3 regions of the Salinivibrio sp. AR647 genome follow, and region 3 is predicted to be linked to each of the others. Evidence: predicted binding sites of a transcription regulator. Region 3 holds the regulator's gene; each other region holds the start of a gene.
What was found. Region 3 encodes CRP, which controls carbon source genes, mostly activating them, when cyclic AMP is high. Its sites were predicted from a motif close to TGTGANNNNNNTCACA; they were not measured.
Positions count from the first base shown of each region.

Region 1: the regulator CRP is predicted to act here: its motif matches at 8,626-8,641, upstream of malT (HTH-type transcriptional regulator MalT).
Region 2: the regulator CRP is predicted to act here: its motif matches at 8,760-8,775, upstream of BZG76_RS00595 (CTP synthase).

Region 1 is NZ_MUFE01000008.1:32,273-45,305, forward strand. Features, by position in the region: gene malK (maltose/maltodextrin ABC transporter ATP-binding protein MalK) at 190-1,329, shown strand; gene glgB (1,4-alpha-glucan branching protein GlgB) at 1,516-3,585, opposite strand; gene malQ (4-alpha-glucanotransferase) at 3,527-5,713, opposite strand; gene BZG76_RS10800 (glycogen/starch/alpha-glucan phosphorylase) at 5,837-8,287, opposite strand; gene malT (HTH-type transcriptional regulator MalT) at 8,796-11,504, shown strand; partial or broken gene BZG76_RS15565 (PAS domain S-box protein) at 11,952-13,033, shown strand, end outside.
Region 2 is NZ_MUFE01000001.1:123,709-136,741, reverse strand. Features, by position in the region: gene recO (DNA repair protein RecO) at 1-212, shown strand, start outside; gene pdxJ (pyridoxine 5'-phosphate synthase) at 215-946, shown strand; gene acpS (holo-ACP synthase) at 947-1,327, shown strand; gene barA (two-component sensor histidine kinase BarA) at 1,324-4,089, opposite strand; gene rlmD (23S rRNA (uracil(1939)-C(5))-methyltransferase RlmD) at 4,235-5,566, shown strand; gene relA (GTP diphosphokinase) at 5,635-7,860, shown strand; gene mazG (nucleoside triphosphate pyrophosphohydrolase) at 7,910-8,704, shown strand; gene BZG76_RS00595 (CTP synthase) at 8,860-10,494, shown strand; gene eno (phosphopyruvate hydratase) at 10,569-11,867, shown strand; gene ftsB (cell division protein FtsB) at 12,027-12,305, shown strand; gene ispD (2-C-methyl-D-erythritol 4-phosphate cytidylyltransferase) at 12,348-13,033, shown strand, end outside.
Region 3 is NZ_MUFE01000009.1:139,233-145,876, forward strand. Features, by position in the region: gene astD (succinylglutamate-semialdehyde dehydrogenase) at 1-1,444, shown strand, start outside; gene BZG76_RS12165 (DUF1338 domain-containing protein) at 1,455-2,246, shown strand; gene crp (cAMP-activated global transcriptional regulator CRP) at 2,365-2,997, opposite strand; gene BZG76_RS12175 (phosphoribulokinase) at 3,247-4,116, opposite strand; gene BZG76_RS12180 (YheU family protein) at 4,173-4,391, opposite strand; gene BZG76_RS12185 (hydrolase) at 4,539-5,510, opposite strand; gene BZG76_RS12190 (TIGR02444 family protein) at 5,494-5,973, opposite strand; gene BZG76_RS12195 (ABC transporter ATP-binding protein) at 5,982-6,644, opposite strand, start outside.

The DNA.
Region 1 (13,033 bases), on a different contig from region 3:
CTAGCGCAGATAAGACACACTGAGTCTCATCAAAAAAAGCATGAGTGGTATTTTTCCCTAGTGTGGTTAATTAATCATCAACGAACGTTAAACAAAAGCGGTAACGCTTATAACGACCCACATTGATAACATAACCACGTATCATGCAAATTGAGCCGAATTAATGAAAAGCGATTGAGGGCGAGCGACATGGCAAGTGTCACGTTTAAAAACGTTTGTAAAGCGTATGACAACGATGTAATGATTTCTAAAAACGTTGACCTAGAGATTAAAGATGGCGAATTTGTCGTCTTTGTCGGTCCTTCTGGTTGCGGTAAATCCACCTTATTGCGCTGCGTTGCCGGGTTGGAAGATATTACGTCGGGCGACCTTTACATTGATGATCAGCGAGTAAATGATATTGAGCCATCTAAGCGTGGCGTCGGCATGGTGTTCCAATCCTATGCCCTTTATCCCCACTTAAACCTCTACGATAATATGTCATTTGGTTTAAAGCTGGCAAAAGCCAATAAGGCTGAGGTAGATAAACGCGTGCATCAAGCGGCGGAGATTTTGCAACTTGGTCACTTATTAGATAGACAACCAAAATCCCTGTCGGGCGGCCAACGTCAGCGCGTCGCCATTGGCCGTACCCTGGTGTCTCAACCACAGGTTTTTCTACTTGATGAACCCTTATCGAATCTCGATGCGGGGTTACGGGTGCAGATGCGTGCACAAATCACCAAGTTACAACGTCAGCTTGGCTGTACCATGATTTATGTCACACACGATCAGATCGAAGCGATGACCATGGCCGATAAAATTGTGGTGCTAGATGAGGGCCGTGTCGCGCAAGTGGGCAAACCGCTTGAGCTATACCACTACCCACAAAATCGCTTTGTGGCCTCGTTTATTGGCTCACCAAAAATGAATTTCATGAGCGTATTCATCGCAGATGTTGAGCCGACTCGGGTCAAAGTGCAGCTAAGTGAGGGGGCTAGTTTCTGGATACCGGTCGATGGCAAAACCGTCACCCGCGGTGATCGTATGTCGCTAGGGATTCGCCCAGAGCATTTAATCGCCGCCAAAGACGGTGATGCCAAAATCGAAGGGGAAGCGACCATCGTTGAGAAGTTGGGTAACGAGACGCAAATTTATCTCAACCTAGAAAGTGCCGATGCGGATGTGATCTATCGCCAACTCGATACCGTTGAGATTGAGCCCGGCGAGAAGTATGCGATTGGTATTCCCGCTCACCGCTGTCACTTATTCCACAGCGACGGCCGCGCGTGCAAGCGTCTACACCGTGAAAACGGCGTGACCTTCATTGACGAAGAAGATGCGGCATAAAATGGCGCCTTAAAGATAATGATTAGGCCGCATACGCGGCCTTTTTTGATGGTTTCAACCTAGAACAAGGCGGTAAGCGGTACAGTAAACATAGCGTTGCGGTCTGCGCGAGGCGACAAATAAAAACGCACCAAGAATTAACTTGGTGCGTTCCTCGTTGGGTCGTCTAGCGTGGTTTGAAGTTGCTCACCCTTGCCAGCGATAAAAAACCGTGGCTAACGGTGGCAAATTGAGCGTCAGTGATTGGGGTTGCTCATGTGCTGATATTTTATCCGTACTCACTACTTGGTAAACCGGATAGCCACTGCCCCAAAATGCCTCATCATCGGAGTTTAATACCAGTTGGTAGTCGCCACTCATCGGTACACCTAGCTGAAGGCCATCACGTGGTACAGGCGTGAAATTACTCACCACCAGCACTCGCGAGCCATCGTCGCCCAAGCGCTCATGGGCCATGATACTGATATCTGCCGCATCTTTGACTCGCCATTCAAACCCTGTCGGATCACAATCGAGTCGATACAATGCTGGCGTCGACACATAAAGAGCATTGAGGGCTTTCACCAGAGCTTGAACACCTTGGTGGCGTTCATACTGCAACCAGTGCCACTCAAGTTGACTATCGTGATCCCACTCTGCTGTTTGACCAATTTCCGCCCCCATAAAATTCAGTTTTTTTCCGGGTTGACCATACATATAGCTCAAATAGGCGCGTAAATTAGCCGTTTGTTGCCACTCATCGCCAGGCATTTTGCCCATCAGAGAGCCTTTACCATAGACCACTTCGTCATGCGATAGCGGTAACACATAGTTCTCACTAAACGCATAAACCAATGGGAAGGTCAGCGTATCGTGATGATAGCGTCGATGCACAGGTTCTTCACGGATATAACTTAAGCTGTCATGCATCCAGCCCATATTCCATTTGAATCCGAACCCAAGCCCTCCCATATACGTGGGCGCAGACACGCCAGGAAATGTGGTGGACTCTTCGGCAATCGTCATCGCATTGGGAAAATAGTGATAAACCGACTCGTTCATCCATTTTAGTGTCGCGATCGCGTCGTAATTCTCGTTGCCACCGTCAGCGTTGGGGAGCCATTGGTCATGCTCACGCGAATAATCGAGATAGAGCATCGACGCGACGGCATCCACGCGTAGACCATCAATGTGAAATTGATCGAGCCAATACAGCGCATTATTCACCAGAAAGCGGCGCACATGATCTTTACCCATATCGTAGAGATGGCAGTGCCAATCATTATGCCAACCACGACGCGGATCAGGATCGTGATATAAAGGCGTGCCATCAAAGTACGCAAGCCCATGATCATCGGTGGGAAAATGCCCCGGCACCCAATCAAGGATCACGCCAATCCCTGCCTGATGGCATTGGTCGACAAAATACTTAAAATCATCCGGCGATCCGTAGCGGCTGGTCGGTGCAAAAAGCCCTATGGGTTGATATCCCCACGACCCATAAAAAGGGTGCTCACTGACCGGCATTAGCTCCACATGGGTATAGCCCATATCAACCAGATACGGCACTAAGCGCGCAGCAAGGTCGCGATAGCCCAGCATTTGGCCATTTTCATCATGTTGCCACGAGCCAAGATGTAACTCATAAAACGACAAGGCTTGTTGATGCTTTGCGGTTATGGGTCGTTGCTGCCACTGATGATCGTTCCATTGATAAACAGACTGATCATAAGTCAGTGACGCAAACGAGGGATAAGGCTCAGCGTACGCCCCGTAAGGATCGGCTTTATGGGGTAAACCCTGTCCATCAGGACCGGTTAAGGCGTATTTATAGCGTTGGTGTGTGCCAAGGTTGGCAATAAACCCGACCCAAAAGCCATCTTCAATGGGCGTCATCAAGGCGGTATCAGCGTGCCATTGGTTCCAATCGCCAATCACGCTGACCGATTGCGCATGAGGGGCAAAGACAATAAAACGCACGCCTTCAATAGGCTCACCCTTAACCGGCAAGGTCATAGGATGCGCACCCATGAGCTGATGCGCATAGCGAGGATTGTGCAAGGCCGCGAGATCGATGTCGTAGTGATCGGGGTGCGTATAGTATGGTGTCATCGAGGAAGAGGAATGTGACACAGAAGGCTCCTTATAGAAAAACGCTCCATCCCATGTGTGTTGGCTAGCACTAAGGATAGAGCGTGGTCGCGTGGTGATCAGGCGATCAAACGGATAGATGACTCGCGTGTAAGCGTACCCGCGAAAGATCCTTCGCCAGTTGATTTAACTCTTCGCGGCTAAACAACGTATCTAGGTTCACAGAGAGTTTACGTCGCCAGTTAGGATACTCATCAACCGTACCAGGGATATTAACTGGCTTGTCCATTTCTAACCAATCTTCAAGCTGCACACTCAACAGCGCAGATTGGCCGGCTGCGACATGCAATTGTAGTGCGCGACACAAATAGCCATCCATCGGCACATAACGCGCATCTGCCCCTACACCTTCCGGCAACATGCCATGCCAACGAACACTGTCTAAGATCCCTTGTTTCGCTTTTAAGCGATCATCAAACAACTGCTGAAGCTGTGCTTCGTCCGGATACAAGCCCAGCTCTTGACCCATTTTTAAGTCATCACAATGCCAAAATCCCCGAATGGTTGGCATATCATGAGTGGAAAGTGTTGCCATCGCTTGCTCGGTATAATGGGCCGGTGAAATAAATCCACCATCTTCCTCTGACGTTTCAAAGAAGAACACTTTATAAGAATGCACACCCGCATCGCTCAGCAACGCACCAATTTCGTCAGGCACCGTGCCTAAATCTTCACCAATCACACTGCATTGATGACGGTGTGATTCAAGTGCCAAAATAGCAAGCATGTCTTTTACTGGGTAATATAAATACGCGCCTTCGCTGGCGTTCTTGCCTTTCGGGATCCACCATAAACGCAACAGACCTAGCACATGGTCAATCCTTAATGCACCACAGTGACGCATATTGGCACGCAACAGTTCAATATACGCATGATAACCCGAAGCTTGCAGCGCTTGTGGATCAAACGGTGGTAAGCCCCAATTTTGTCCTCGCGGCCCCAACATATCGGGTGGCGCGCCAACACTGGCGTCAAGCACGAGTGGCGAGTTATCTGACCATGTTTCACTTCCCGCATCTGAAACACCCACCGCCAAGTCGCGATATAAACCGAGCGCCATGCCTTGTTCTTCGGCGATCGCTTGTGCCTCTTCGATTTGGATTTGAGCAATCCACTGTAAATACATATACAGCTGGATGTCATCATGGTGCTGTTCAATAAAAGCTTGCGTCGCCGCATTCTCATAACGACGGTACTTTTCTGGGAACACCGGCCAGCCCCACATATTCTCGTCGTCTGCGCGCAAGTGTTGATGCAATGCATCAAAGGTCGCTTGCTGTTTTAAGCTGTCACCACCTTGCTCAATAAAATCTAAGAAAGCGCGGCCACGATGCGTCTGTTGCAGCAACTCCCGCTGTTTAAACTCCTCAAACAGTAACGGCAATACCGCCATCTTCAATGCGGCAACTTCACTATAATCGACCCAATGGGTATCACGTACGGCCTGTAATCGACGTTGAAACGCGGCACTGCCGACCAGTTGCTGTGCTTTGGCGCTCAATGAAAACTCTCGCACCGCACTGACATCGATATACAAAAGATTAAGCCAGCGACGCGATGACGGGCTATAAGGACTCGCAGCTTCAGGATTGGCAGGGAAAAGCGCATGAATCGGGTTCAGACCAACAAAATCTGCCCCGCGTGACGCCAATTCACTGACCAACTGTTTGAGATCGCCAAAATCACCGATGCCCCAATTATGTGGAGTGCGTAAGGTGTAGAGCTGAATACTCGGCCCCCACATTTTTTTGTGCGCGTTCAGTTCAGGTTGTTTATAGCACTGAGAAGGCGCCATAATTAACGTCATCTGATAGGGAGATTTGCGGCGCTTTCGGTTTACAAAAAGACGGTGGTAGCCCCAAGGTAGAGCGCACGGTAAGCTAAAAACGAGCGGGCCACCCTCACTGCGTTCATCGCGAATAATTTGTGACTGAAGATAACCTTCAAAGCACTCGCCCTGTTCGGTTTCCAAACGCCAACTAAAATCACTGTCTCTGGCACTGGTGCCAAGGTAAAGCGCAATTTCAACCGGTTCGTTGTCTTGCACCACCTGTACGGGGGCAAGCACATCCGTTTTATGTTTTCTCTCCGCTGATGCCAACAACGCATCATCATGACGTGTGTCATAGCCAAGTGACGTTAATAAATCATGTAAGGTACTGTCTGGCACCGCCGCTTCTGTGCCCCAAGCACTGATATAACGGTCGGCAAGGTTCGCCATGTGTGCGACTGTCTTTAATGCAGATTCTTTCATCGCTTTCTCCGAGGGGTCTGCCCCCTTCTTTTATTGGGCAATATTGTTGTCATTATTATCAGGTGGCAAGGCGAATCCCTTGCCACCTATCAGGTTGTTAACCCGTTATATTGCAATTAGCAATTAGCGTTTGATCGCTTTTAGCTGCCAAATATTATTAACATAATCACGGATGGAACGGTCAGAGCTAAACTTACCAACCAGCGCGGTGTTAAGAATGGCTTTGCGTGCCCACTGCGACATGTCTCGATAATCACGATCAATGTCATTGTGTGCGCGGACATAATCAGCAAAGTCAGCCAAACATAAGTACGGGTCACCACTTGTCATCACGCTGTCAAAGACAGGGCGCAGCAAACCAGGCTGCCCTGGCGTGAAGGTTTCATCCAATAGGCTATCTAAAGCGGCTTTTAGAAGCGGTTGATTTTGGTACGCTGTTTCGGGTTGATAGCCTTTTTGGCGTAATTCGGTGACACCATCAACATCTAAGCCAAAGATATAGATATTATCGTCACCCACTTCTTCACGGATCTCGACGTTAGCGCCATCCATGGTCCCAATGGTCAAGGCACCGTTAAGGGCCATTTTCATATTACCCGTGCCCGACGCTTCTTTACCGGCCATTGAGATTTGCTCTGACACATCGGCGGCTGGAATGATAATTTCTGCCATGCTTACGCGGTAGTCTGGAATAAACACCACTTTAAGCTTATCGCCAACGCGTGGATCGTTATTGATCGTTTCGGCCACCTTGTTGATAGCGAAAATGATCGATTTTGCCAGTTCATAACCTGGGGCTGCTTTAGCGGCAAAAAAGACCACTCGTGGCGCCATGTCAAAGTTTGGCTCGTTCAGCAAGCGCTGATAGAGCGAAATTACATGCAATAGATTTAAGTGCTGACGCTTATATTCGTGTAGACGCTTGATCTGAACATCGAAAATCGCATCGGTGTTAAGCGTGATATCGAGGTTGGATTTTACCCAGTCAGCAAGGCGCTGTTTATTGCGCTTCTTGACCGCCATGAAGGTTTTCTGAAAATCAGCGTCGTCAGCATATTGTGCAACCTGCTCGAGTTGCTCAAGCTGTGCTGGCCACTGCTCGCCAATTTTTTCACTGATCAAGTTTGATAAATCAGGATTACAGAATTTCAACCAACGACGCGGTGTAATGCCGTTTGTCACATTTTGAATGCGACCTGGATAAAGCGCATCAAACTCAGGGAATAAATCACGTTTAACCAACTGTGAGTGCAAGGCCGCGACACCGTTGACAGCATAAGAGCCAATCACACACAGATTCGCCATGCGCACCATGCGCTCACCTTGATCATCGATCACGGATAACACTTGCTGTTTGCGCACATCACCAGGCCACTTTTGCTCCACGTCTTGTAAGAAACGATGATTGATCTCGAAAATGATCTCCATATGGCGAGGAAGAAGCTCTGCCATGAGCGATTCACTCCACGTTTCAAGCGCTTCAGGTAATAACGTGTGGTTCGTGTAAGCGAAGGTACGGCTAGCAATGGCCCACGCTTCATCCCAACCTAAGCGATAATCATCTAGCAACACACGCATCAGTTCAGGAATGGCGATCGTTGGGTGAGTATCGTTAAGCTGAATGGTTTCATACTCCGGCAACGCCGCCAACGCATGTCCGGCTTCCAAGTGACGGCGAAGAATGTCACCCACTGAGGCGGCGCTATGGAAGTACTGCTGCATTAAACGCAGCGTCTTGCCCGCATCATGATTATCGTTGGGGTAAAGGACTTTAGTCAGGTTACCCGCATCAATATCAGCTTGCTGCGCATGGGTGTACTCGCCCGCATTAAAAGCATCAAGCGCGAACGGTGTCAGTGCTCGACCTTCCCACAAACGCAATGGATAAACGGTGTTACTTTGGTAACCGACAATGGGTAAGTCCCAAGGCATTGCCTGGATTTTCAAGCTAGGCACCCATTGACGATAGGTATGCCCCGCTTCCTCAACAACCTCAACATGGCCATAAAAACCAATGGTTTGAGTCAGGTCCGGACGGACGACTTCCCAAGGGTAGCCTTCTGGCTCACGCCATGCATCAGGCGCTTCTTGCTGCGCCCCTTGATCGAAAGATTGGCGGAAAAGGCCATATTCGTAGTGTAAGCCATAGCCAACTGCTGGATATTGCTGTGCCGCGAGTGAATCCATAAAGCAAGCGGCGAGACGCCCAAGCCCACCGTTGCCGAGTGACGGGTCACGCTCTTGCTCTAATAAGTCGGTAAGACCCAGACCGAGTTCACCAACGGCCTCAGCAATCACATCGTATAAACCCATGCTAATCAGGTTGTTGCCCGTCAAACGGCCAATGAGAAATTCAAGAGATAAATAGTTAACGCTTTTTGCCTGTTTGATCGCTTGATCGTTTTCAGTCGCCACCAAGTCGCCTGTTGTGTGCTCAGCTAATGCACGCCCTAAGGCAAGGTACCAATCGCGTTGTTGAGCGGTTTCAGGTGCGTGACCTAGCTGGGTCAAGTGTTGGACCATGCTGATTTTAAACGCACTTTTATCAAAGGCATGTTGCTGTTTTGGGGTCATGTCATAACTCTCAATAATGGAATGAAACCTTGATGGCTATTCATCCTGCCCAACTCGAGAGTAACAAACATCCTCCCACTCACAGTGACGGAAAGGAGGAGATAGCAGGGCGTAGAGAGCTGTGTCACACACCAACAGTGAGCCGCCTCTCATCAATCCTAGCATCCACATACAAGCCAGTGATCAACATCACGTTATGGGACAAAAAGCATTCGAAAAGCAGCATGAAAAGTAAGAAATCACTTTTGTTATTTTTGTGCGCCAGCGCAAATTCTATATTTTCCAGGACACATAAATGTACAAAGCTATTTTAAAGGATAGCGAAAACAAAAAACTATTGTGATATAAATCACAAATATAGGGCGTAGATGCACCATTCTAGAGCAATCAACACAAGAGTGGAGAGAGATCATAGTTTGCTATCTAGGAGTCGCATAGACTCCAAGGAGGATAAAGCAGTGTCGCGCTGAGGGGCCGGCACCGTATTTGAGGTTAAGGACAGTGTGTTATGTGGATCCCATCAAAACTTACTCGACCAGGTCGGCTTTATAACGCCATATTGCGCCCTCGGGTGCTCGATATGCTACAACAAGCGCCTCACTATAAATTAGTGATGTTCCGCTCCCCCGCCGGCTATGGCAAAACAACCATGGCCGCACAATGGCTGGCTGATCAGTCCCATGTTGGCTGGTTTAGTATTGATGACAGTGACAATGATAGCTTCCGCTTTATTAACTACTTGTTACAAGCCCTGCATCAAGCCACGCAAGAAGGCTGCGCAAACACCATTAAGCTTGCTGAGAAGCGCCAATTCTCATCGCTTCGTGCACTTTTATCCGATGTGTTTGCCGAGTTAGCGAATTTTCATGCCACCAGCTATCTGGTATTGGATGATTATCAGCTTATTGATAACGAAGAAATCCATGAAGCCATGCGTTTTTTCATCAAGCACATGCCGGATAACCTCACTTTGGTCGTCACTTCACGAGCCAACCCGCCATTGGGCACCGCGAACTTGCGTGTTCGTGACTTAATGATCGAAATCGGGAACGAATTACTCGCCTTTGATAACGAAGAGACCACCCGCTTTTTTAATCAACGCGTGGCCGATGGGGTCGATGAGTCAACCGCCAATGCCTTGTGTACCTACGTTGAAGGTTGGCCGTCAGCATTGCAACTGATTGCGATTCAAGCACAGCACCAAAAGCGTACGCTCATGCAAAGCGCGGCCTCGTGTGCCAGCTTTAACCATGCCCACCTTTGGGACTATTTAGCGGAAGAAGTGTTTGATTTACTTGATACTGAAACCCGTCAGTTTTTGATGAAAGTGTCGGTATTAGAAATGTTCAACGATGAATTAGTCTATGCCTTAACGGAGCGCGGCGACGCGTTGGGGATGCTGGAGTCTCTGAACCGCTACGGTTTATTTATTTATCCACTCGAAGGCGACAACAATTGGTTCCGTTTTCACCATCTATTTGCTGAATTTCTTGCCCATGAGCGCCAGGCTCGGATCCCACAGCAGCAACAAACACTGCATCGGCAAGCGGCCTTAGCTTGGCTCAAGCTTGAATCGCCACATCAAGCATTGCGCCACTCACGTTATGGCGAGGATGATGCCCTGTTGGCAGATATTCTGAATCAATATGGTTGGCGGATGTTTAACCGTGGGGAGCTATCGACCCTCGAAGCGGCTATCAGCAAGCTAAATAACGAGTACTTGTACCAGTATCCGAGTTTAAGCCTACTTCGAGCTTGGCTTGCACAAAGCCAGCATCGCTATCATGAAGTGGGTGAGCTATTAGCAAGTGCAGAAAAAGCCTATCAAGCTCGCGAAATACCGCTCGACATTGATTATCAAGGCAATGCCAATGCGCTACTTGCACAGGTGGCAATTAATGCCAACGACCCAGAGCGGGCCATGCGCCTGGCTGAAAAAGCACTTGAGCAACTAGATAGCGCCAATTACCGTGGCCGTATTGTCGCGACATCTGTCGTTGGCGAGGTGAACCATGTGCTCGGCGAGCTCGATCGTGCCTTATCGATGATGCAACAAACGGAAAAACTCGCTCGCCAGCACCAAGTGTATCACCAGGCACTTTGGGCAATTTTACAACAAAGTGAAATTCTTCTGGCACAAGGCTATGTGCAAGCGGCATTTGAGCTGCTCGACAGTGCCGATCAACTCATTGAAGATCAGCAATTACACCAAGTTCCTTTACATGAATTTGCTTTACGTCTTCGCGCACAAATTCTTTGGTGTTGGAACCGTTTAGACGAAGCCGAAGCCTGTGCCTACAAGGGGCTCCAAGTGCTAGAGAATCAGCCCCCGAGCAAGCATCTGCATAGTTACTCCATGCTCGCACGTGTTGCCGTCAGCCGCGGTGAACTCGACAAAGCTGCCAAGCACATTGAGCATATTGAGCATCTATTACGTGAGTCGGTTTATCATGTCGATTGGACCGCTAACGCGTCTTTATCGTTGTTACTCTATTGGCAAGCCAAACACGAACTTCCTCATATGGAGGAGTGGCTGCATCGCGCCGTTCGCCCCGCATCGGCCTGTAATCACTTTAGCCAGCTGCAATGGCGTAATATCGCCCGGGCGCACCTCCATCTAGGTCAGTATGATCAGGCTCGCCAAGCGATTGATTTTCTCCGTCGCGAGGCGAACCAAGCCAATCTCGTGACAGACAAGAACCGAAATCTTATCGTGGAAGCGGTGCTCGCCAGTAAAGAGCATGAAACGGAGTATGCGAAAACGCAGCTTCAAGAAGCGCTTATACTCACTAATCAGACGGGTATGATGGGTAACTTTTTAATTGAGGGTGACGCTATCTCATCGCTGTTGCATGCGTTGATCGAACAACAAGCGCTTGGCGCGTTAGAACGTCATCGTGCACAACAGTTACTGAAAGAAATCGCCAGCCATCAACGCTCTCGCTCAACCCACTTTGATGAAGCCTTTGTCGAAAAACTGGTGAAGCATCCAAACGTTCCTGAGTTAGTACGAACCAGCTCATTGACCCAGCGGGAGTGGCAGGTACTTGGCTTGATTTATTCAGGATTCAGTAACGAGCAAATTGCTCATGAACTAGATGTCGCCGGGACAACCATTAAAACCCACATCCGTAACCTTTATCAAAAACTCAACATTGCCAATCGCAAAGAAGCGGTCGTCACCGCCGAAAACCTCTTGCAATTGATGGGCAATTAACCTCGCACCACTACGCCCTCAGAGGTTTCTGGGGGCGTAGTTATTATTAAGTCTCAGCCTACATTTTGTGATACTTTGTTGAATTATCAAAAAATTTTCTCATCGATGTACTGAGTTATAACGCGATCACAGTTGGTGCAATTCACTTCTCAGTAAGCTTGACCCCCCTACAACACATTAAAGGTCAACCTGATGAATGATCCTTTCTAGCTCTCAGCTGCAGGCATTCCGGCAATGGTTGAAAATCGAACACTCATGCGCTCACTTTGGCCTTAAATACCCACCATTTTTTGTGTTGATATTAACCCTAAAGTTGATCGGTCTACTCAACATCAGAGTACCGGATGTGGTACGGTATTTCTTACGAGTTGCAATACACATCACGAAATTGACACCACCAGCCACTCACAAGTACACGAGTGTTAATGATCAATAAAGGACAAGCCAATGTTTAAGGACTTAGTCGTTGATGGACGTTACAAAAAAACACTGGATCAGTCGATACACGCTATCGTGACCATCGACGAAAAAAATAACGTTATCTATTTCAACGATGCTGCTGAATCGCTGTGGGGTTATCAACGCAATGAAGTATTAGGTCACAACGTCAAAATGCTGGTTCCAGAAGAAATTCGGGGCAGTCATGACGGGTTCATTAATCATCACCGTACGACCCAAGAAAATCGCATCGTCGGAACATCTCGCGATGTACAGCTAGAAAGAAAAGATAGAACTCGTGTATGGGTGAACATCTCGTTAAATCATATTAAACATGCTGGAAAATCTACTTACACCGCATTTGTTCACGATATCTCTGCACAAAAACAAGCTCAAGAGATTGTTAATCAAACCCTCGAGCAAGCTCTAGATGCAGTCGTGACTATCGATGGCCGTAACTGCATCACCTTTGCTAATAAATCTGCTGAGCAAATGTGGGGATACTCTCGGGACGAAATGCTAGGCCATAACGTAAAAATGTTGGTACCTTAACAACACCGTCATGAGCATGATGAATTAGTCAATCGAAACCGAAGAACCGGTATCAACAAAATTGTGGGCTCCACCCGCGAAGTCCCTTTCGTACGTAAAAATGGTGAAAACCGTTGGGGAAGTTTCTCAATATCTAAAATAGAACTTGATGACGAGATTCAGTACACCGCGTTTGTCAAAGACGTCACAGAGGAAGTTGAGCGTCGGGAAGAATTCAAAATGCTATCGATGGTAGCAGATGAGACAGATAACTCAGTCATTATTACCGATGCTGACGGCTATACCCGTTATGTTAACCAAGGGTTTGAAAAACTCACAGGTTATACAATGTCGGAAATGCGCGGTAAAAAACCAGGTACTATGCTTCAAGGGCCAGGAACTAACACCGAAACAGTCGCGAAAATCTCACAAAAACTAAAAAATCGCGAATCCTTTTACGACGAGCTCCTTAATTATAACAAACACGGTGATGCCTATTGGATATCTGTCTCTATCAATCCAATTTTTGATGATAACGGACAGTTATCTAGCTTTATTTC
Region 2 (13,033 bases), on a different contig from region 3:
CGTATCTATATCGTGAGCAGCAAGGCTTTGTCGCGTCGATAATGAAAAGCCAACATCGGCAATTTACTGGCGCGGATCTACGAGCGTTGGCGACACGACATTTTGAAACGGTGGCACAGCTGCGCGCCGCCAAGCGTTTTACACGTATGGCGCTCAAACCTTATCTTGGCCCTAAGCCGCTAAAAAGCAGAGAATTGTTTAGAAGGAAATAATCATGGATAAAATTTACCTCGGTGTGAACATTGATCACGTTGCGACGATACGTAATGCACGTGGTACCGCGTATCCGGATCCGGTTCATGCGGCGGAGTTAGCTGAGCGTGCTGGAGCGGCAGGGATCACCGTGCATCTGCGTGAAGATCGTCGCCATATCACTGATCGCGATGTCCGTTTACTCAAAGAAACGCTACAAACGCGTATGAACCTGGAAATGGCGGTGACCGATGAAATGGTTGAGATTGCGCTCGAGATTCAACCTGAATTTGTTTGTTTGGTCCCGGAAAAACGTGAAGAGCTCACCACCGAGGGAGGCTTGGATGTCGCAGGCCAGCTGGATAAAGTGAAAGCGGCAACCCAGCGTCTGAGCGAAGCTGGGATTAAGGTTTCCCTTTTTATTGATGCTGATCGCAATCAAATTGAAGCGGCTCATCAATGTGGTGCGCCCTTTATTGAGCTGCATACGGGCCACTACGCAGATGCAACCAATGACAACGATCGCCAATCGGAGCTTAAAAAGATCTCCGCAGCGGCAAGCTCTGCTGTCGATTTGGGGGTCAAAGTGAATGCGGGCCATGGCCTGACGTATCATAACGTCACGCCCATCGCGGCGATGCCAGAAATGCATGAACTGAATATTGGTCATGCAATCATAGGTCGTGCAATGTTTGATGGTTTGCAAAAAGCGGTGGCGGATATGAAAGCGATTATGGAAGCGGCGCGTCGCTAAATGGCCATTGTTGGAATTGGTACAGACATTGTTGAGATTGCGCGTATTGAAAAAGCGTTTGCACGCCAATCGCGCTTTGCCGATCGGATCCTAACCGATAGTGAGCGGGAGCATATGGCAACACATCATGCGCCTGCTCGTTACTTGGCCAAGCGCTTTGCTGCGAAAGAAGCCGCGGCAAAAGCGCTAGGAACCGGGATTGCCGATGGTGTCACGTTTCATGATTTTACCATTACCAATCAGACTTCCGGCCAGCCAGCCCTAAGCCTTTCTGGCCGTGCTGCCCAATTGGCACGCGAGCGTGGCGTTGCGCACTGTTGGCTGACCTTATCGGATGAAAAGGCCTACGCGATCGCGTATGTTATCTTAGAAATGGGTTAACAGCCCTGCGCGTTATCGAGATATTGCGGTGCCAGTTGCTCAATATGTGCAATCTCATCTTGGAGCTCTAATAGCTCAGGTTCGACAGCTGCGATATCTGCCCCGGCTTTTAATTGCGTTTCTAACTCGTGACACAGGCTTTTCAGTTGAGGCACACCGCTATAAGCACAGCTACCGTGGAGCTTGTGGATGGCTTGCCATAAGCTATCGGTCTCTGACTCTCCCGCCAACGCACTAGCGACCACCTTCTTCACTGACGTAAAAGAGGCGAGTAACATTTCTAGCATTTCTTTGGCGAGATCGGCCTTGCCTGCTGCTTGGTTGAGCGCCCGCTGCCAATCCAGATGACGCGCACTGTGATCCTGGTTAGCCGAATAAGTGGGTAACGGTGCGGCTTGATGAGGTGCTACCGTGTCATCAAAATGCAGCCAACGACTCAGGGTGCTTTCTAGCATGGCCTCTTCAATGGGCTTGGTGAGGTAATCGTCCATCCCGGCATCAATAAGGCGCTCACGCTCACCAGGCATCGCATGAGCGGTTACTGCTACAATCGGCGTTTGCTGGTTGAGTCCCGCTTTACGAATTTCTTGGCTAGCGGTGACACCGTCCATTTCTGGCATTTGAATATCCATCAAAATGATATCAAAGGCGTATTGGTGTGCCAGTGACAGGGCTTTGACGCCATCATCTGCGGTCACGACTTTCTCTACCCGCTCAGCCAACAAGGCTGTGATCAGTTTCAAGTTCGCAGGATTATCATCGACAGTCATCACGGTGTAGGGCGCCTTTCGCGTGGTGTTAGGTTGAGGTAGCGGCAAAGGCGCCGGCTCGGGTGAACCAAGCAGTGTTTCCAATAGTTTACGCTGGGGGATCGGCTTGGCGACACACGCTCGTACACCGGCTTTCAAAAGATGCTCGGATGCTTCGAGTTCGGTGGTGGGTAAGCAAACCACCACTGACTGCGCTTGCTGCTCACAGAGACTGACTGCATCTTGCATCTCACTGAGCGCAGGCATGCTCCCAGCATCAAAACAAAGGAGAGCAAAATGATACTGACGGTCAGTGAGCACATGGGTGCCGGACGCGGTATCAACGTTTAGGCCCACCTGGCTCAGTCGTTTGCGCAAAATCTCTCTGGTACGCGCATTGGGCTCCACAATCAGAATATCGCGCCCGACCAAAGGCTCGATGTCGAGTGGCTGCGATACCGGTAAATCAGTTTGTGTCAGCTGCAGCGTAAACCAGAATGATGAACCTTGGTGAAGGCGACTGGTAAAGCCAATATCGCCGCCCATTTGTTGGACTAATTTTTGCGTGATCACAAGCCCGAGCCCAGTACCGCCATAACGGCGCGAGATACTGGCGTCTGCCTGTCTAAACGCTTGGAAAAGCTGCGCTTGTTGACGTTCAGAGATCCCAATGCCGGTGTCTTTGACCATCAACTGCAGTTCGACGGTTTCATCGTGTAGCTGTTTAAGATCGACACTGACATCAATATTACCTCGCTCGGTAAATTTCGCCGCGTTGCCAATCAAATTGATTAAAACTTGTTGGATACGAAGCGGATCGCCAACCGCTCCCGCAGGAATCCGAGCATCGGTGCGCAGGGTTAGCTCTAGCCCTTTCTCATGCGCCATAGGCGCGAGTAGGCGCATCACTTCGTCGAGCATCTCTTGCACGTCGAACGGAATGTTTTCTAACAGCAACTTACCCGCTTCCAGCTTAGAGAAATCTAAGATGTCATTGATGATCGTCAGCAGGTTATTGGCGGATTTTTCAATGGTGAGAAGGTAATCTCGTTGACTACTACTGAGCTCGGTTTTTAGCATTTGTCGCGTAAAGCCAATCACCCCGTTGAGCGGTGTACGCAGCTCATGGGACATATTGGCGAGAAACTCGGATTTAACCCGTGCCGCTTCTTGCGCGTTTTTCTTGGCAATGTCTAACTCAACGTTTTGGATCTCGAGCTGCTCTAAGGTTTCGCGTAGATCACTGGTCGCCTGATCAATACTTTGTTGCATTTCCAAATGGTATTCGGACAATGAGATTGCCATTGCATTGATGCCATTTTTTAAGGTATCCAGCTCGCCGAGCAGCTCACCTTCAATCCGCACGTCAAGATGGCCTCGTCGAATTCTATCGACCAAGGTCACCATGTTGCCGATTGGATGAGTCACATCGGCAATCAAACGGTAAGCGAAAAAGCAGGAGAGAATCCCGCCCAGCGCGACCATAACCAGCGCTGTGATCATTTCCTGGTACTGTTTCAACCGTACTGAGCTAAGGTCCAACTCCATCGCAATATACCCCAAAGGGCGCTCGACATTGAGCCCGGGGGTAAAGCGTCCAATTTCTAAAATCGGTGCACGCAAAATCAAGGTATCTTGCTGTTGGCTAACCTGTAATTGTGTGGGAATAGGTTGGCCACTATCGACGGAGAGCATGGCTAAATTGCGGTGGTAGTTCGAGGTTACAAACAGCTCGTTACGACGATCGAACACGGCAATACTTCGCACAAACTGAGAATGCTGGCGGTGAGCAAAGCCGATGAGCCGGCGCACGTTTTCACGACTGTCATTTTTCAATCCCACTTCGCTGGCAATGGCGAGCGGTTCTATAATCGCAGAACCGGTTACCGTGAGTTGCTGTTCAAGGTCTTGATAGCGGGTGCTGGTGAAAAATGCACTGAGTAATAGCCCAACAATGAGTGTCGGTGCAATAGTGAGTACAGAAACACGGGTGCGGAGGCCATATTTGGTCATGCTAGATAAACTATGGGAAAATAATCACGACAATTAGCGCCAGTGTACATGATTCAATCACAAAATAGTCAGCGAACTATCACAACTCCCACTGGCAGGATCTCTTGACTGGCTTGGCAACAAGCTTTAAACACTGGAATACGACATGGCGCGCTTTTTTAAGCCCGAAAAAAATAAAAAGGTTGAGCAAAAGCATCAGCTGATAACCATTAAACGCTTAGACCATCATGGCGATGGCGTTGGCTTTTTGGATAAAAAACCGGTGTTTGTCCCAGGTACCTTGCCGGAAGAGCAAGCCTTGGTACAGCTGACCGAACAAAAGCGGCAATATGCGCGCGGCCAATTAATTAAACTCGATAGCCACGCCACACAACGTGTTGAGCCAGGGTGCCCGGTTTATCAGCAGTGCGGTGGTTGCAGCTTGCAGCATCTAAGCCATGAAGGGCAGGTTACGCATAAACAGCAAACGTTGAATGAGCTGATGCAAAAATTTGCTGGGGAAGAGGCAACACTCTCGGCACCTATTACAGATAGGCCATGGCAGTATCGGCGTCGTGCACGCATCAGTCTTCAGGTTGATAAAAAGGGGGCATTGGCAATGGGGTTTCGTGCTCGCCAACGCAGTGCGATTATCAATGTTAGCCATTGTCCGGTTCTGAGTGAGTCATTGAATACTTTGCTTGCGCACTTGCGTCCGTGTTTGGATGGCCTGCGTGGTCGACGTATTTTGGGTCATCTTGATCTGATTGAGGCTGACAACACCACGGTAGTGTCGTTGCGTACCACCAAGGTATTGCACAGTGATGACCGTCAAGCATTGTGCCACTGGGCAGAAACTCAAGGCTGCACCTTTTATCTTCATCAAGGCGATGGCGCACCTGAACGTCTTATCGGCGCCGCGCCAGATTACCAAGTGGCGGGATGTCGCCTTGCGTTTCAACCGAATGACTTTATTCAGGTCAACCCGACGGTCAATCAGAACATGGTGTCACAGGCACTGGATTGGTTAGCACTAGAGAAAGAAGATCGTGTCTTGGATCTCTTTTGTGGATTGGGTAACTTTAGTGTCCCCGCTGCCAAACTGGTTGGGCACGTTGTCGGGGTGGAAGGCGTGCAAGCCATGGTGAATCAGGCGGCAGATAATGCGAAGATAAATGGTTGTGATAACACCTGTTTTTATCAAGCTGATTTAAATAGCGACGCGTTAGAAGGAGAGTGGACCCATCTCGATTTTACCAAAATCTTACTCGATCCGGCACGCGCAGGGGCTGCGGGTGTTATAGACTTTGTGGCACAATCAAGGGCTTCACATATTGTTTATGTGTCCTGTAATCCTGCCACCCTGGCGCGCGATGCCCGCGTGCTGCTTGATAATGGTTATGCACTTGTCAAATTAGGGATGCTGGATATGTTTCCACAAACAGGACACATGGAATCGATGGCCTTGTTTAAGCCGGTGACGAACAAGCGGGCATAAGCGTTTAGTGGCTTGTCGTTATCGACATGCCTCTCTTGTCAGTAAGAGAGTTAAGGATAGGAACAGTTATGGTTGCGGTACGAGAAGCCCACCTACACGAAGATGAAACATTTGAGCTTAACACCTGGGTTAAGCGACTCGGGCAAGACGCATCGACGACACAAGCCTTGTTAGACGGCTACCAATATTGTCGAGCATTGAGTGACGATGAATCAGCACTCAGCCAGCCTTTGTGGCGAGGCCGAGAGATGATCGAAATCCTCGTGACATTAAGCATGGATGCCGACACCTTGCTGGCCGCGCTATTATTTCCGATGGTCGACGCCGAACTGGTCACCCTGGAGACACTGGCGGACGACTATTCGATGTCGATAGTCAACCTGATTCGCGGTGTGCAGCAGACCGCTGCGATTCGGTATTTAAATACCCAAGCCGACGATGAGGCCACGTCCTCGCAAGTTGATAATGTGCGCCGTATGTTGCTCTCTATGGTGGAAGACTTTCGTTGCGTGGTGATTAAACTCGCCGAGCGTATTTGCCATTTACGTGAAGTGAAAGATGCGCCAGAGTCTGTGCGTCAGCAAGCAGCGAAAGAGAGCGCTAACATTTATGCGCCTTTGGCTAACCGATTGGGAATTGGTCAGCTAAAGTGGGAGCTTGAAGATTACGCGTTCCGTTACCAACATGCGCAAACCTATAAACAAATCGCCAAGCAGCTGGCCGAGCGACGCATTGACCGTGAAAACTATATCAGTGCCTTTGTCGAAGGGCTCCAGCAGGAAATGGAAGCGTCGCATATTAATGCACAGGTATATGGACGCCCGAAGCATATTTATAGTATCTGGCGCAAAATGCAGAAGAAAAACCTGGAGTTTGATGAGTTGTTTGATGTGCGCGCTGTGCGCATCATTGCGGATCAACTTCAGGATTGTTACGCCGCATTAGGTGCCGTCCATACCCAGTTCCGTCATCTGCCCAAAGAATTCGATGATTATGTTGCCAACCCCAAGCCGAACGGTTATCAGTCAATTCACACTGTGGTGTTGGGGCCGGAAGGCAAGCCCGTTGAGATTCAAATTCGCACCAAACAAATGCACGATGATGCAGAGCTAGGTGTAGCGGCCCATTGGAAATATAAAGAAGGCTCAGCCAGTGGCCGCAGTGGCCGCAGTGGCTACGATGAAAAAATCACCTGGCTGCGTAAGCTATTGGCATGGCAAGAAGAAATGTCTGATTCGGGCGAAATGCTTGATGAGTTGCGTAGCCAAGTGTTCGACGATCGGGTGTATGCGTTCACCCCGCGCGGCGATGTCGTCGACTTACCTATAGGGGCAACGCCACTTGATTTTGCCTACCACATCCATTCAGAAGTGGGTCATCGTTGCATTGGTGCCAAAGTAGAAGGGCGAATTGTTCCGTTCACCTATCACCTACAAATGGGCGACCAGGTTGAAATCATCACGCAAAAAGAGCCTAACCCGTCGCGAGATTGGCTCAATCCCAGCCATGGATTTGTTAACTCAAGTCGTGCGCGCGCCAAAATAAATGCTTGGTTCCGCAAGCAAGACAAAGACAAGAACATTGCTGCCGGTAAAGAAATCTTGGATACCGAGCTACAAAAAATTGGCGGCATCAGTAAAGATGCCAATTTGGCGCTAAAACGCTTTAACGTTAACACGCTGGACGAGCTTTATGCCGGCGTGGGCAGTGGTGATTTGCGCATTAATCAGGTAGTGAACCATATTAATGGCCTGATTAATAAACCGAGCTTGGAAGAAGAAGAGCAGCAGTTGTTAGAAAAACTGCAGCAAAGCGAACAAAAACCGAGCACCGGCAAAGCCCACCGCGATGCCGTGGTTGTCGAAGGTGTTGATAATCTGATGACGCATCTCGCGCGCTGTTGCCAGCCGTTGCCGGGGGATGACATTAAAGGATTTGTTACCCAAGGGCGTGGTATTTCGGTCCACCGTGCAGATTGCGAGCAGCTCAATGAGCTTAGTCATCATGCACCGGAGCGGATTATCGCCACGGTGTGGGGGAAAGGCCATATTGGTCAATACCATGTACGCATTCGCCTTTCGGCAAATGAACGAACCGGGCTGGTCAAAGATATCAATAACGTGCTAAGCAATGAGAAAGCACGGGTAGCCGGGATGCAAAGCCGGGTTGATTATAAAAAGCAAATGTCGATCATGGACTTTGATCTCGAAATCTCTGATTTAGATACCTTAAGCCGCGTTGTAAACCGGCTTGAACAAGTGAAAGATGTGGTCGAAGCGAAACGTCTCCGCTAATACATTCGCCCTGTTTCGACAGGGCGTTTTTTCATGAAGGAACCTTCTTATGGCGTCAATTGACAACTTACTGACGATCATGGCGACCTTACGCGACCCTAATCATGGTTGTGACTGGGACAAGGCACAAACCTTTGCCTCTATTGTGCCTCATACCTTAGAAGAGGCGTACGAAGTGGCTGACGCCATTGAGCGTGAAAACTGGTCGGACCTAAAAGATGAGTTGGGCGACCTTCTTTTTCAAATTGTGTTCTACAGTCAATTAGGGCGCGAACAACATCGATTTGATTTTGACGATGTCGTCAGTGCGGTGTGCGATAAGCTCACACGTCGTCACCCTCACGTATTTGGTCCTAAAGATGCTAACGGGAAGCCATTAAGCTCGCCTGATTGGGAAGGTATTAAGGCGCAAGAGCGCGCAGAGAAAATGCCCTCAACCCAATCCTGCAGTCTATTAGATGGCGTGACTCAGGGGTTGCCCGCGTTAACTCGCGCCCACAAGCTACAAAAACGATGTGCAAGGGCAGGGTTTGATTGGCCAACCGTGGCGCCGGTTATCGAGAAGGTGCGAGAAGAGCTGGAAGAGGTCGAACATGAATTGGCACAGACACCGGTTGACGCAAGCCGTGTGGAAGACGAAGTTGGCGATCTTTTGTTTGCTGTCGTCAATGTCGCGCGCCACCTAGGCACGGATGCTGAGCAGGCGTTGCGCGCAGCCAATCAGAAATTTGAACGTCGCTTTCGTAGCGTTGAAAATCAATTACGTGATAGTGGAAAAAATATTCAACAATGTCAGCTGGATGAACTAGAATCGGCGTGGCAAGCGGTTAAAAAAGACGAGTAAGGCAATATCCTGTAATTGGCATAATTGATTTGTGACAATTAAAAACACCAGGGTGTGTGGTAGCTTTCACATTGTGGGAGTCAGTGGGGTCTGGTATCATAATATCCCGTCCAGAACTTCATTTATTTCCTCTAAATCCAACTCTCAGGTTTAGCATGACGACGAACTACATTTTTGTTACGGGCGGTGTTGTATCCTCCCTCGGTAAGGGTATTGCTGCAGCCTCATTAGCAGCCATTCTTGAAGCGCGTGGCCTTAACGTCACCATCATGAAACTCGACCCTTATATTAACGTGGATCCAGGGACAATGAGCCCTACCCAGCACGGAGAAGTATTCGTCACGGAAGACGGCGCAGAGACTGACCTTGATCTCGGTCACTATGAGCGCTTCATTCGCACTAAAATGACCAAGCGTAATAACTTTACCTCTGGCCGTGTTTATGCGGATGTACTGCGCAAAGAGCGCCGTGGAGACTACCTGGGGGCGACGATTCAGGTGATCCCACATATTACCAACTCGATCAAAGATCGCATCGTCGCAGGCGGTGAAGGTCACGATATTGTGATCGTCGAGATCGGCGGAACGGTCGGTGATATTGAATCATTACCATTTTTGGAAGCGATTCGTCAGTTGACGGTAGACGTGGGCCGCGAACATGCCATGTTCATGCATCTGACATTAGTGCCTTACTTGGCTGCGGCAGGCGAAGTAAAAACCAAGCCGACCCAGCACTCAGTAAAAGAGCTTCTGTCGATTGGTATTCAGCCGGATGTGCTGGTATGCCGTAGTGAGCGTCCAATTCCTGCCAATGAACGCGCTAAGATTGCGCTGTTCTGTAATGTGGCGGAAAAAGCGGTCATCACCATGAAAGACGTCGACTCTATTTACAAGATCCCATCGTTGATCCGTTCGCAAGGGTTGGACGATTTGGTGTGCAAGCGCTTTGGCATTGAAGCCGTAGAAGCTGACTTGTCTGAATGGGAGCAAGTGAGCTACGAAGAAGCCAACCCAATGGGTGAAGTCACCATTGGTATGGTCGGTAAGTACATTGAATTGCCGGATGCGTACAAGTCCGTCAATGAAGCGTTAAAACATGGTGGGTTGAAAAATCGCCTGACCGTCAACATCAAGTACGTGGATTCACAAGATCTTGAAACCCGCGGCAGTGAAATGCTGAAGGACTTGGACGCGATTCTCGTCCCTGGTGGATTTGGTGACCGCGGCATTGAAGGTAAGATCCTTGCGGCACAATATGCACGTGAAAACAATGTGCCGTATCTGGGTATTTGTCTTGGTATGCAGGTGGCGTTGATTGAATACGCACGTAATGTCGCCGGCATGGAAGGCGCTAACTCGACTGAGTTTAGCCAAGAAAGCCCTTATCCTGTCGTTGGCCTGATCACTGAGTGGGTCGATGAAGAAGGCAAAGTGGAAGAGCGTAGCGAGACGTCAGATCTTGGTGGCACCATGCGCCTAGGCGCGCAGCTTTGCCACTTAGCTGAAGGTTCGAAAGCGCATCAGCTCTACGGCAATACCCAAATCCATGAGCGCCATCGCCACCGTTATGAAGTGAATAATCTGCTACGTCCTAAGCTAGAAAAAGCAGGATTGTCAGTTTCTGGTCTGTCTGCCGATAAAAAGCTGGTAGAGATCATTGAAAACCCAGCACATCCTTGGTTCGTGGCGTGCCAGTTCCACCCGGAATTCACTTCAACGCCGCGTGATGGCCATCCACTGTTTGCTGGATTTGTTGCTGCGGCAGGCAAAAAACAGCGCGGTGAGCTATAAACGACATTCGAGCGGTAGCCCAGAAGGCGGCCGCTCTTTATTTTTAAAAACAATGACAGACGAGAGGAATCACAATGTCTAAGATCGTTAAAGTTCTAGGTCGTGAAATTATTGATTCACGCGGTAACCCTACCGTTGAAGCGGAAGTTCACCTAGAAGGTGGTTTCGTTGGTATGGCAGCAGCTCCTTCTGGTGCATCTACGGGTTCTCGCGAAGCACTAGAACTGCGTGACGGTGATAAGTCACGTTTCATGGGTAAAGGCGTACTGAAAGCGATTGAAGCTGTGAATGGCCCAATCGCAGAAGCATTGCTGGGTAAAGACGCTAAAGCGCAAGCGGATATCGACCAAGTGATGATCGATCTCGACGGTACCGAGAACAAATCTCAGTTCGGTGCTAACGCTATCCTCGCGGTTTCTTTGGCGAACGCCAAAGCGGCGGCAGCGGCAAAAGGCATGCCTTTGTTCGAGCATATCGCTGAGCTAAACGGTACTGCGGGTCAGTTCTCTATGCCTCTGCCAATGATGAATATCCTGAATGGTGGTGAGCACGCGGATAACAACGTTGATATCCAAGAGTTCATGATCCAGCCAGTCGGTGCTAAGACGCTAAAAGAAGCGCTGCGTATCGGTGCAGAAGTATTCCACAACCTTGCCAAAGTACTGAAAGCCAAAGGCCTAAGCACTGCTGTTGGTGACGAAGGTGGTTTTGCGCCTAATCTAGAGTCAAACGCAGCAGCACTCGCTGCGATTAAAGAAGCGGTTGAGCAAGCAGGCTACGAGCTGGGTAAAGACATTACTTTAGCAATGGACTGTGCAGCGTCTGAGTTCTATGACAAAGAGCAAGGCATCTACAACATGAAAGGTGAAGGTAAAACCTTCTCTTCAGAAGAGTTTAACCACTATCTTGCTAAGCTGGCTGAAGAGTACCCAATCGTGTCTATCGAAGACGGCCTCGACGAGTCTGATTGGGACGGCTTTAAGCACCAAACCGAACTGCTGGGTGACAAGCTTCAGCTGGTCGGTGATGACCTGTTCGTGACTAACACTAAGATCCTGAAAGAAGGCATCGACAAAGGTGTGGCGAACTCTATCTTGATCAAATTCAACCAGATCGGTTCATTGACTGAGACGCTGGCTGCAATCAAGATGGCGAAAGACGCTGGTTACACGGCGGTTATCTCTCACCGTTCAGGCGAAACTGAAGACGCAACCATCGCTGACTTAGCGGTGGGTACTGCAGCAGGCCAAATCAAAACCGGTTCGATGAGCCGTTCAGATCGCGTTGCTAAGTACAACCAGCTTATCCGCATCGAAGATGCGCTGGGTGAAAAAGCACCGTTTAACGGTCTAAAAGAAGTGAAAGGCCAATAATCGGCACTTAGACACTTTTATTAGAAAAGCCGCGCCGTTTAACGGCGCGGCTTTTTTTCGTTTAGGAAAACCATGACACCAGCGACCTGATCCGCTAGCCTATGCGACTAGAATTCTATTGTGCAAATACGTCGAGCCGATATAGGAAGGAGTACAGGTATGAGGCTGCTATCGGTTGCGCTGTTTCTCACGCTTGTTTGGCTACAATACGATTTATGGTTAGGCAAAAATGGTGTGACAGATTACTGGCAAATTGAAGCTAATGTCGCCGTGCAGCAGCAGGCCAATCAAAAACTCGTAACGCGTAATCAACAAATGTACGCGGAGATTGCGGATTTAAAACGCGGTCAAGAAGCGATTGAAGAGCGCGCACGTAACGAGCTTGGCATGATCAAACCCGACGAAACATTTTTCCGATTGGTCGATACAAGACAATAACCGATTACCGCCTGCAGGCGGTACTAACAAAGAAGATAACTTGTGGTCGAACAAACCTCTTTGCAGCCTGGCGCTTTGCGGTCGGGTATCAGTGCCGTGGTCCCTGCCGCCGGGGTGGGACGGCGAATGCAGGCTCACTGTCCTAAACAATACCTTACTTTAGCAGGCAAAACGCTGCTTCAACATACCGTTGAGCGCTTGCTGGCACACCCTGCGATTAGTTCGGTGGTGATTGCTATTAGCGCTAACGACGGTTACTTTGCGCAAACTGGCCTTGGTGAGCATGCCGATGTGCAGGTTGTGACCGGGGGGCTAACTCGCGCAACCTCTGTACAAGCTGGATTGGCAGCGGTGACAACTCAGTGGGTCATGGTGCATGATGCGGCACGACCGTGTGTGACGCATGCAGACATTGATGCGCTAATCGCGCACGCGCAATCTCATCAGGACGGAGCCTTATTGGCGGCGCCAGTGAGAGACACGATGAAGCGCGCGAATGACGATGGACAAGTGGCACATACGGTTGAGCGCGAAGCGCTTTGGCATGCCCTGACGCCACAAATGTTTTTAACTCAAACACTAAAATGCGCACTGGAAATAGCCGGTGATCAGGTCACCGATGAAGCTTCCGCGATTGAAGCGATCGGCGGACATCCGATTTTGGTGCCTGCGAGTGCTAGCAATATTAAGGTCACCCATCCAGAGGATCAGTGGCTTGCAGCGTTTTA
Region 3 (6,644 bases):
GTGGGTGAAAGGCGAGGGCGAGATCATGACCTCGCAAAACCCCTTTGATAGTCAATGTATTTGGCAAGGTGCAGAAGCGAGTCGTTCGCAAGTGGAGCAAGCGGTCAGCGCCGCACGCGACGCGTTTTTGCGTTGGCGCAATACCGATTTTTCTGAGCGCCAAGCGCTGGTGGAACGCTTTGCCGAAATAGTGAAAGCCAATACCGATGAACTGGCTCGGGTCATTGCCGAAGAAACGGGCAAACCCTTGTGGGAAACCAAAACCGAAGTCGGGGCCATGGTAGGCAAAGTGGCGATCTCCTTGCGCGCGTACCACGAAAGAACAGGCTCACGTGAAAAAGACGTCAATGGCACCCAAGCGGTATTACGCCATCGTCCACTTGGCGTTATGGCGGTATTCGGGCCTTACAATTTCCCTGGGCATCTACCTAATGGCCACATTGTTCCAGCTTTATTGGCGGGCAACAGCGTAGTATTTAAACCCTCTGAGCTGACGCCAAAAGTCGCAGAGAAGACCTTGGGCTATTGGCTCGAAGCGGGATTACCGCAAGGACTGATCAGCCTGGTACAAGGTGGGCGCAATACCGGTGAGGCGCTGGCCCAAGCGCGCGGTATTGACGGTTTATTGTTTACCGGTAGCGCCAATACGGGGCATATTCTTCATCGTCAGTTTGCTGGCCAGCCCGATAAAATGCTGGCGCTGGAAATGGGGGGCAATAACCCCTTGGTGGTGAGTGATCAGTTCGGTGATTTAGACGCCACCGTATACACCATTATTCAATCGGCCTACCTCAGTGCCGGTCAGCGGTGTACGTGTGCACGCCGCCTGCTACTGCCTGAGGGAGAAGTGGGTGACAAGATCTTGACTCGCCTAGCACAATGGACCAAAACCGTGCGAGTGGGCGGACAGTTTGATGATCCCGCACCTTTCATGGGCGCCCAAATTTCAATGGCTGCCGCCGAGGGGATTTTGGCCACACAACAAAAATTGATCGATCTGGGAGCAACCCCCGTCATAGAGTGCGAGCATTTACACGATGCGGTGATTTCTCCAGGGATTTTAGATGTGAGTGGCATTCAAGCGTTACCCGACGAAGAGTATTTCGGTCCGCTACTACAAGTGCAGCGCTATCAGGATATGGCTGATGCGATCACGAAGGCGAATGATACCCGCTATGGTTTGTCGGCAGGCCTTATCAGTGAAGACGAGGGCGAATGGCAATACTTCCTCGATCATATTCGCGCAGGGATTGTGAATCGTAATCGTCAGTTGACAGGGGCAAGCGGTGATGCGCCATTTGGCGGGCCAGGTGCGTCGGGTAATTTACGTCCAAGCGCTTACTATGCCGCCGATTATTGCGCTTATCCCATGGCATCAATGGAAGGGGAGCAGGTGGTACTGCCTGAGACGTTCGCCCCCGGTATTCCGACTCAACAAGATTAAGGAGACCAACATGGACAGTGGCCAAGCGTTATTCGATAAATTATGGCAAGACTATATTAACCGTCTTTGCCCATCGGCACATCAGGTACATGCCTTGCTCGAAGAAGGGCAGCCTTTAATCAATGATCATATTGCCTTGCGGACATTTGGTTTGCCCAAGGTTGGGCTTGAGGTCTTGGCGCGCCCCTTCCTGGCGCTAGGCTATCAGCAAAAAGGGGACTATACCTTTGAAGCGAAAAAGCTCAATGCCTGCCATTTCGAGCACCCCGATCCTTTGATGCCGAAAGTGTTTATCAGTGAATTGATGGTCGAGCAATGCTCGCCTGCGCTGCAAGCCATTGTTCACAAGCTGGTGGCACAAGTCGATGCGTCGTCACTAACAGGGAGCGATTTTCTTCATCAGGGGCGGCTTTGGGACATCGATAGCGCCACCTATCAAGCGCTTGCTGAGGAGAGTGAATACGCGTCCTGGGTAGCCGCGCACGGTTATGGTGCGAATCATTTCACGGTGAGTGTCAATCAGTTAAAGGCTCATGATCATTGCCAATCGGTTAATCAAAAGCTGCGAGACAATGGCTTTGCAATTAACGAAGCGGGTGGTGAAGTAAAAGGGGACGCATCCGTTTATCTGGAGCAATCCTCCACCATGGCTGACCGTGTCGCTGTTGTTTTCTCTGATGGCACGCAAACCATTCCAGGTGGGTTTTATGAGTTTGCTAAGCGTTATGTGTTGCCCAACGGTGAGTTGTACCAGGGATTTGTTGCCGCTTCAGCGGATAAAATTTTTGAGAGCACGCACTAATAAATAGCTGATATAACGAGGCATACACAGTTAAGGAAGAGTTCGCTCTTCCTTTTTTTTGTTTTAAAAAGAAAAACCGACGCCAGGGCGTCGGTTGGGAATACAGAGAGCGCTGTGATTAGCGGGTACCGTATACCACGATGGTTTTACCATGGGCTGAAATAAGATTTTGCTCTTCCAGCATTTTAAGAATACGCCCCACGGTTTCACGCGAACACCCAACGATTTGGCCAATTTCTTGACGTGTGATCTTAATTTGCATGCCATCAGGGTGCGTCATGGCATCGGGTTGCTTCGCTAAATTCAACAAGGTTTGCGCAATACGGCCCGTGACGTCCAGGAAGGCAAGATCCCCCACTTTTTGGCTGGTCACTTGCAAACGGCGCGCCATTTGTGAGGACAAACGCATTAATATATCAGGGTTAACCTGGATCAGTTGGCGGAACTTTTTGAATGAGATTTCTGCCACTTCACAAGGAGACTTAGCCCGAACCCAAGCGGTACGCTCCTGATCATCTTCGAAAAGGCCTAGCTCACCGATAAAATCACCTTGGTTAAGATAAGACAGGATCATTTCCTTGCCTTCTTCATCTTTGATTAGAACGGCGACAGACCCTTTCACGATGTAATACAAGGTCTCCGCTTTTTCGCCTGCATGAATCAGCGTGCTTTTAGACGGATACTTGTGGATGTGACAATGTGAAAGGAACCACTCGAGTGTAGGGTCTGTTTGAGGTTTTCCTGGAACCATATAACTTATTTCCTCTGCATGTGTTGCCCGGCAACAACGTCCTATCTTTGTCTGAGGGGTAACCCACCAGATCTATGCACAGAATACGAAGTCTGGGCGCGGGCTACAAGCTCACTGTATGTTAACAAGAGTGTATCTTTTTTTGTTAGCAATTTCTTGATTTTGATCTAGGCCAACCGCCTAAAAACCTGGCAAAAACGTGGCTAAGATCACGGCTTGAGAAGTAATACACGATAGATGCGCTACGCCCTAGCCAATCTTGCCTTTTTCGATTAGCTGCTGAATCAATGGACGGATGATAAGTTCCATCGCAAAGCCCATCTTACCGCCTGGCACGACGAGTGTATTATGCCGTGACATAAAAGACCCCGTGATCATTTGCAGCAGATAAGGAAAGTCGACGTTTTTCATCCCTCGAAAGCGGATCACCACAAAGCTCTCATCCAACGAAGGAATGCCTTTGGCGTTCAGTGGGTTGGAGGTATCGACCGTCGGCACCCGTTGAAAGTTAATGTGAGTGCGTGAGAATTGCGGCGTAATATAATGCAAATAATCGTCCATCGACCGCACAATTGAGTCGGTGACCGCTTCGCGTGAGTGGCCCCTATCGCGGGTATCGCGGACAAATTTCTGAATCCACTCAAGGTTGACGATCGGGACCATACCAATCAATAGGTCGACATGTTGGGAGACATTGACCTCACCATCAACCACACCGCCGTGCAAGCCTTCGTAAAATAGTACGTTGGTATTGTCGGGTAAATCCTGCCATGGTGTGAAGGTCCCTGGCATTTGATTGTAGGGCACCGCTTCATCAAAGGTATGCAAGTAGCGGCGATATTTGCCTGTGCCGAGTTCACCGTACTCACGGAAAAACTGCTCTAATCGCGGAAAATCATTGGCGGTGGGGCCAAAGTAACTAATGTGCCGTCCTTGCTCACGTGCTTTACGGATCTCGACGTCCATTTCCGGTCGCGTAAAGCGATGGAAACTGTCCCCTTCTAGCCACGCCGCTTTGATGTTCATCATCTGGAACATCTTACGGAATGCTTCGGACGTGGTGGTGGTCCCTGCTCCTGAAGAGCCGGTGACCGCGATGATTGGATGTTTAGCCGACATGACGCGCCCTGTCATTCAGTCTGAATGTGTATCGCTGTTTATTGCGTACAGCGATGCTAAGATCTGAGTGCTTCCTTACGACGAATATCCACTGTCTCGTGCAACTCAGAATACACAATCACGGCGTCGCCGGATTGCAGTTGTTGGCGAACATCCGCCACTTTTTGTGCAAAGCTGACTTCCTGCTCACCATAATCGGTTCCTTCCCGTAACACAAAGTGCTCGATTAAACGAGTCAGTGTTTCCTCAGGGACCGATTGCCAAGGAACCATCATACTACATCACCTTTTGTTGATTTATGGCTGAGACGTTAGGGTGCTTGATGCTGATATTGTGAATCAGCTCGCATTTTACCCAATCATTCAACACAATGCAGTAGATCAATGTGCGTCGGTCTTTTTTGCTTTGCGTGGCGTCCCTTTTTAACGGGACGAGCAAAGGCGTGAGGCTAACCAGTGAGGCACCGACTGCTCCAGCCAGAACTGTGGCTGGCGCCAACTGCCGGTAACAAAACCAACATGCCCACCATGCTCGCTCAGTTGATAGTCAATATTCGCGGGCAGAGGCGAGGTTGGGATTACTGCGTCGGTCATAAAGGGATCGTCTTTCGCATGGATAATCGCAAGTGGGACCGTAATAGCGTCAAGGACAGATAAACCACTACAGCTTTGATAGTAGTGTTGAGCATCGTCAAAGCCATGCAGCGGTGCGGTGACCGTTTGATCAAACTCGAACAGAGTTTTAATCTTTGGCCGCTCCCCAGCATGCCACCGACCCACTTTTTGGTGTCGGGTAAGTTTTTCCGATAAGGTTTGTCGCATCGACCGTAGCAAATACGCTTGATAAACACGGGAAAACCCTTGTTGAATACGGGTCGAGCACGCCGCTAAATCGAGCGGGGGAGAAATAGCACAACTACAACTGACAATCGGATCATGCTGATAGTCGGCCAGGTAGCGCACCAACATGTTTCCTCCCAAAGAGACTCCCACAGCGGCAATCTCATTGTTCGGGTAGGTCTGGCGTAAATAGGTCAAAAATGCCCGAGCGTCCTCCGTTTCGCCGGAATGATAAGTCCGCGGCGCGCGATTAAGACGGCCACTGCAACCGCGAAAATGCATCACCACACCGCACCAGCCTTGCTGTTTGAAAGCGGCCAATAATCCATTGGCATAAGGGCTATCAAAGCTTCCTGCTAGGCCATGAAACAAGACAATAATAGGCTGTCCTACTTCGGGATGATGCGTCCATGCAAGATCGACAAAGTCACCGTCAGGTAGATCAAACGCTTGCCAAATAGGCGCAAAAAGCGGTTGCCGGCGCAGCAGGCGTGGCAGTAAGGTTTGCAGATGCGCATTACGGGCAGTTGGAATGGGATTAAAGGGTGTCATCATCGTCTGCTCCATCCTCTTTTGTAGGCCGGTCTACCCGTAGTGGTGTATAGAGATTTCGGGCAGAGGGGGATAGCTGGCGGCAATAATAGGCCAAGGGAGACGCGGCTTGTGTGAGCCAGGATTGACGATTAAGCACTTCAATCAAGTCTTGTTGCTGGAACTTTTCTAAACTGAGTTCAAAGTTGAGCATTTTTTTATATTGGCCGGTGCCCACGCGTGGCTTGAGATCGCGTCTTAGATGGCGATAAGCGATCAGCAAATGTTCAGACCGGCTCAAGGCGTGCTTAAGCTGGGTGAGGCTCTCGGGGCTAAGCCCGTAACCATGGCTTTCAATCCAAGCGAGCAACAAAGCAAGGTTCACATTGCCTTGGTGCTCGTCTTGTAATTTAAGGCAGGCTTGTTTGACCTCTTGCTTAGCATAGTGGTGCAAACAAAACTGCCAAAGATCGGCGGCGTTTGCCATCCCAGGCGTTAGTGTTGGTTGAATGTCGCCTCCAGGGCTTCTAGCGCTTCTTGTTGCTCCATCCATTCTTGTTCCACCTCTTCGAGCGTCGACTTTGCATCGGCTTGGCGTTGCAATTGCTCCGTTAAACGGGCTTTGTTGTCACTCTGGTAAATAGCGGGATCCGCTAATTGGTTTTCTGCTTCTGCGATAATGGCAGAAAGTTGTTCGATCTTTGTGTCTAAACGGTCAATTTTTTTTCGTAGTGGCGCCGTTTGTTTTCGGCATTCGGCTTCACGACGCTTTTGTGCTTTTCGATCTAACTGCGTTTGCTGTGGGGCAAGTTTTTCGTCTGCGGCTTGCTTTTTGTTTTCCGCACGATCAGCGCGTTGTTGTTCGGTCAGCCAGCGGTGATAGTCGTCTAAGTCGCCATCAAAAGGTAGCACTGCGCCCTTGTCCACCAAATACAAGTCATCGGCTGTCGCACGCAATAAAAAGCGATCGTGGCTGACGATCACCATCGCGCCATCATAGGATTGCAATGCGAGCGTTAACGCTTGGCGCATGTCGAGATCCAAATGGTTAGTCGGTTCATCCAACAGTAACAAGTTCGGTTTTTGCCAGACTAACAATGCAAGGACTAAACGTGCTTTTTCGCCGCCAGAGAAAGGGCCAATGTTTTCCAACGCTTT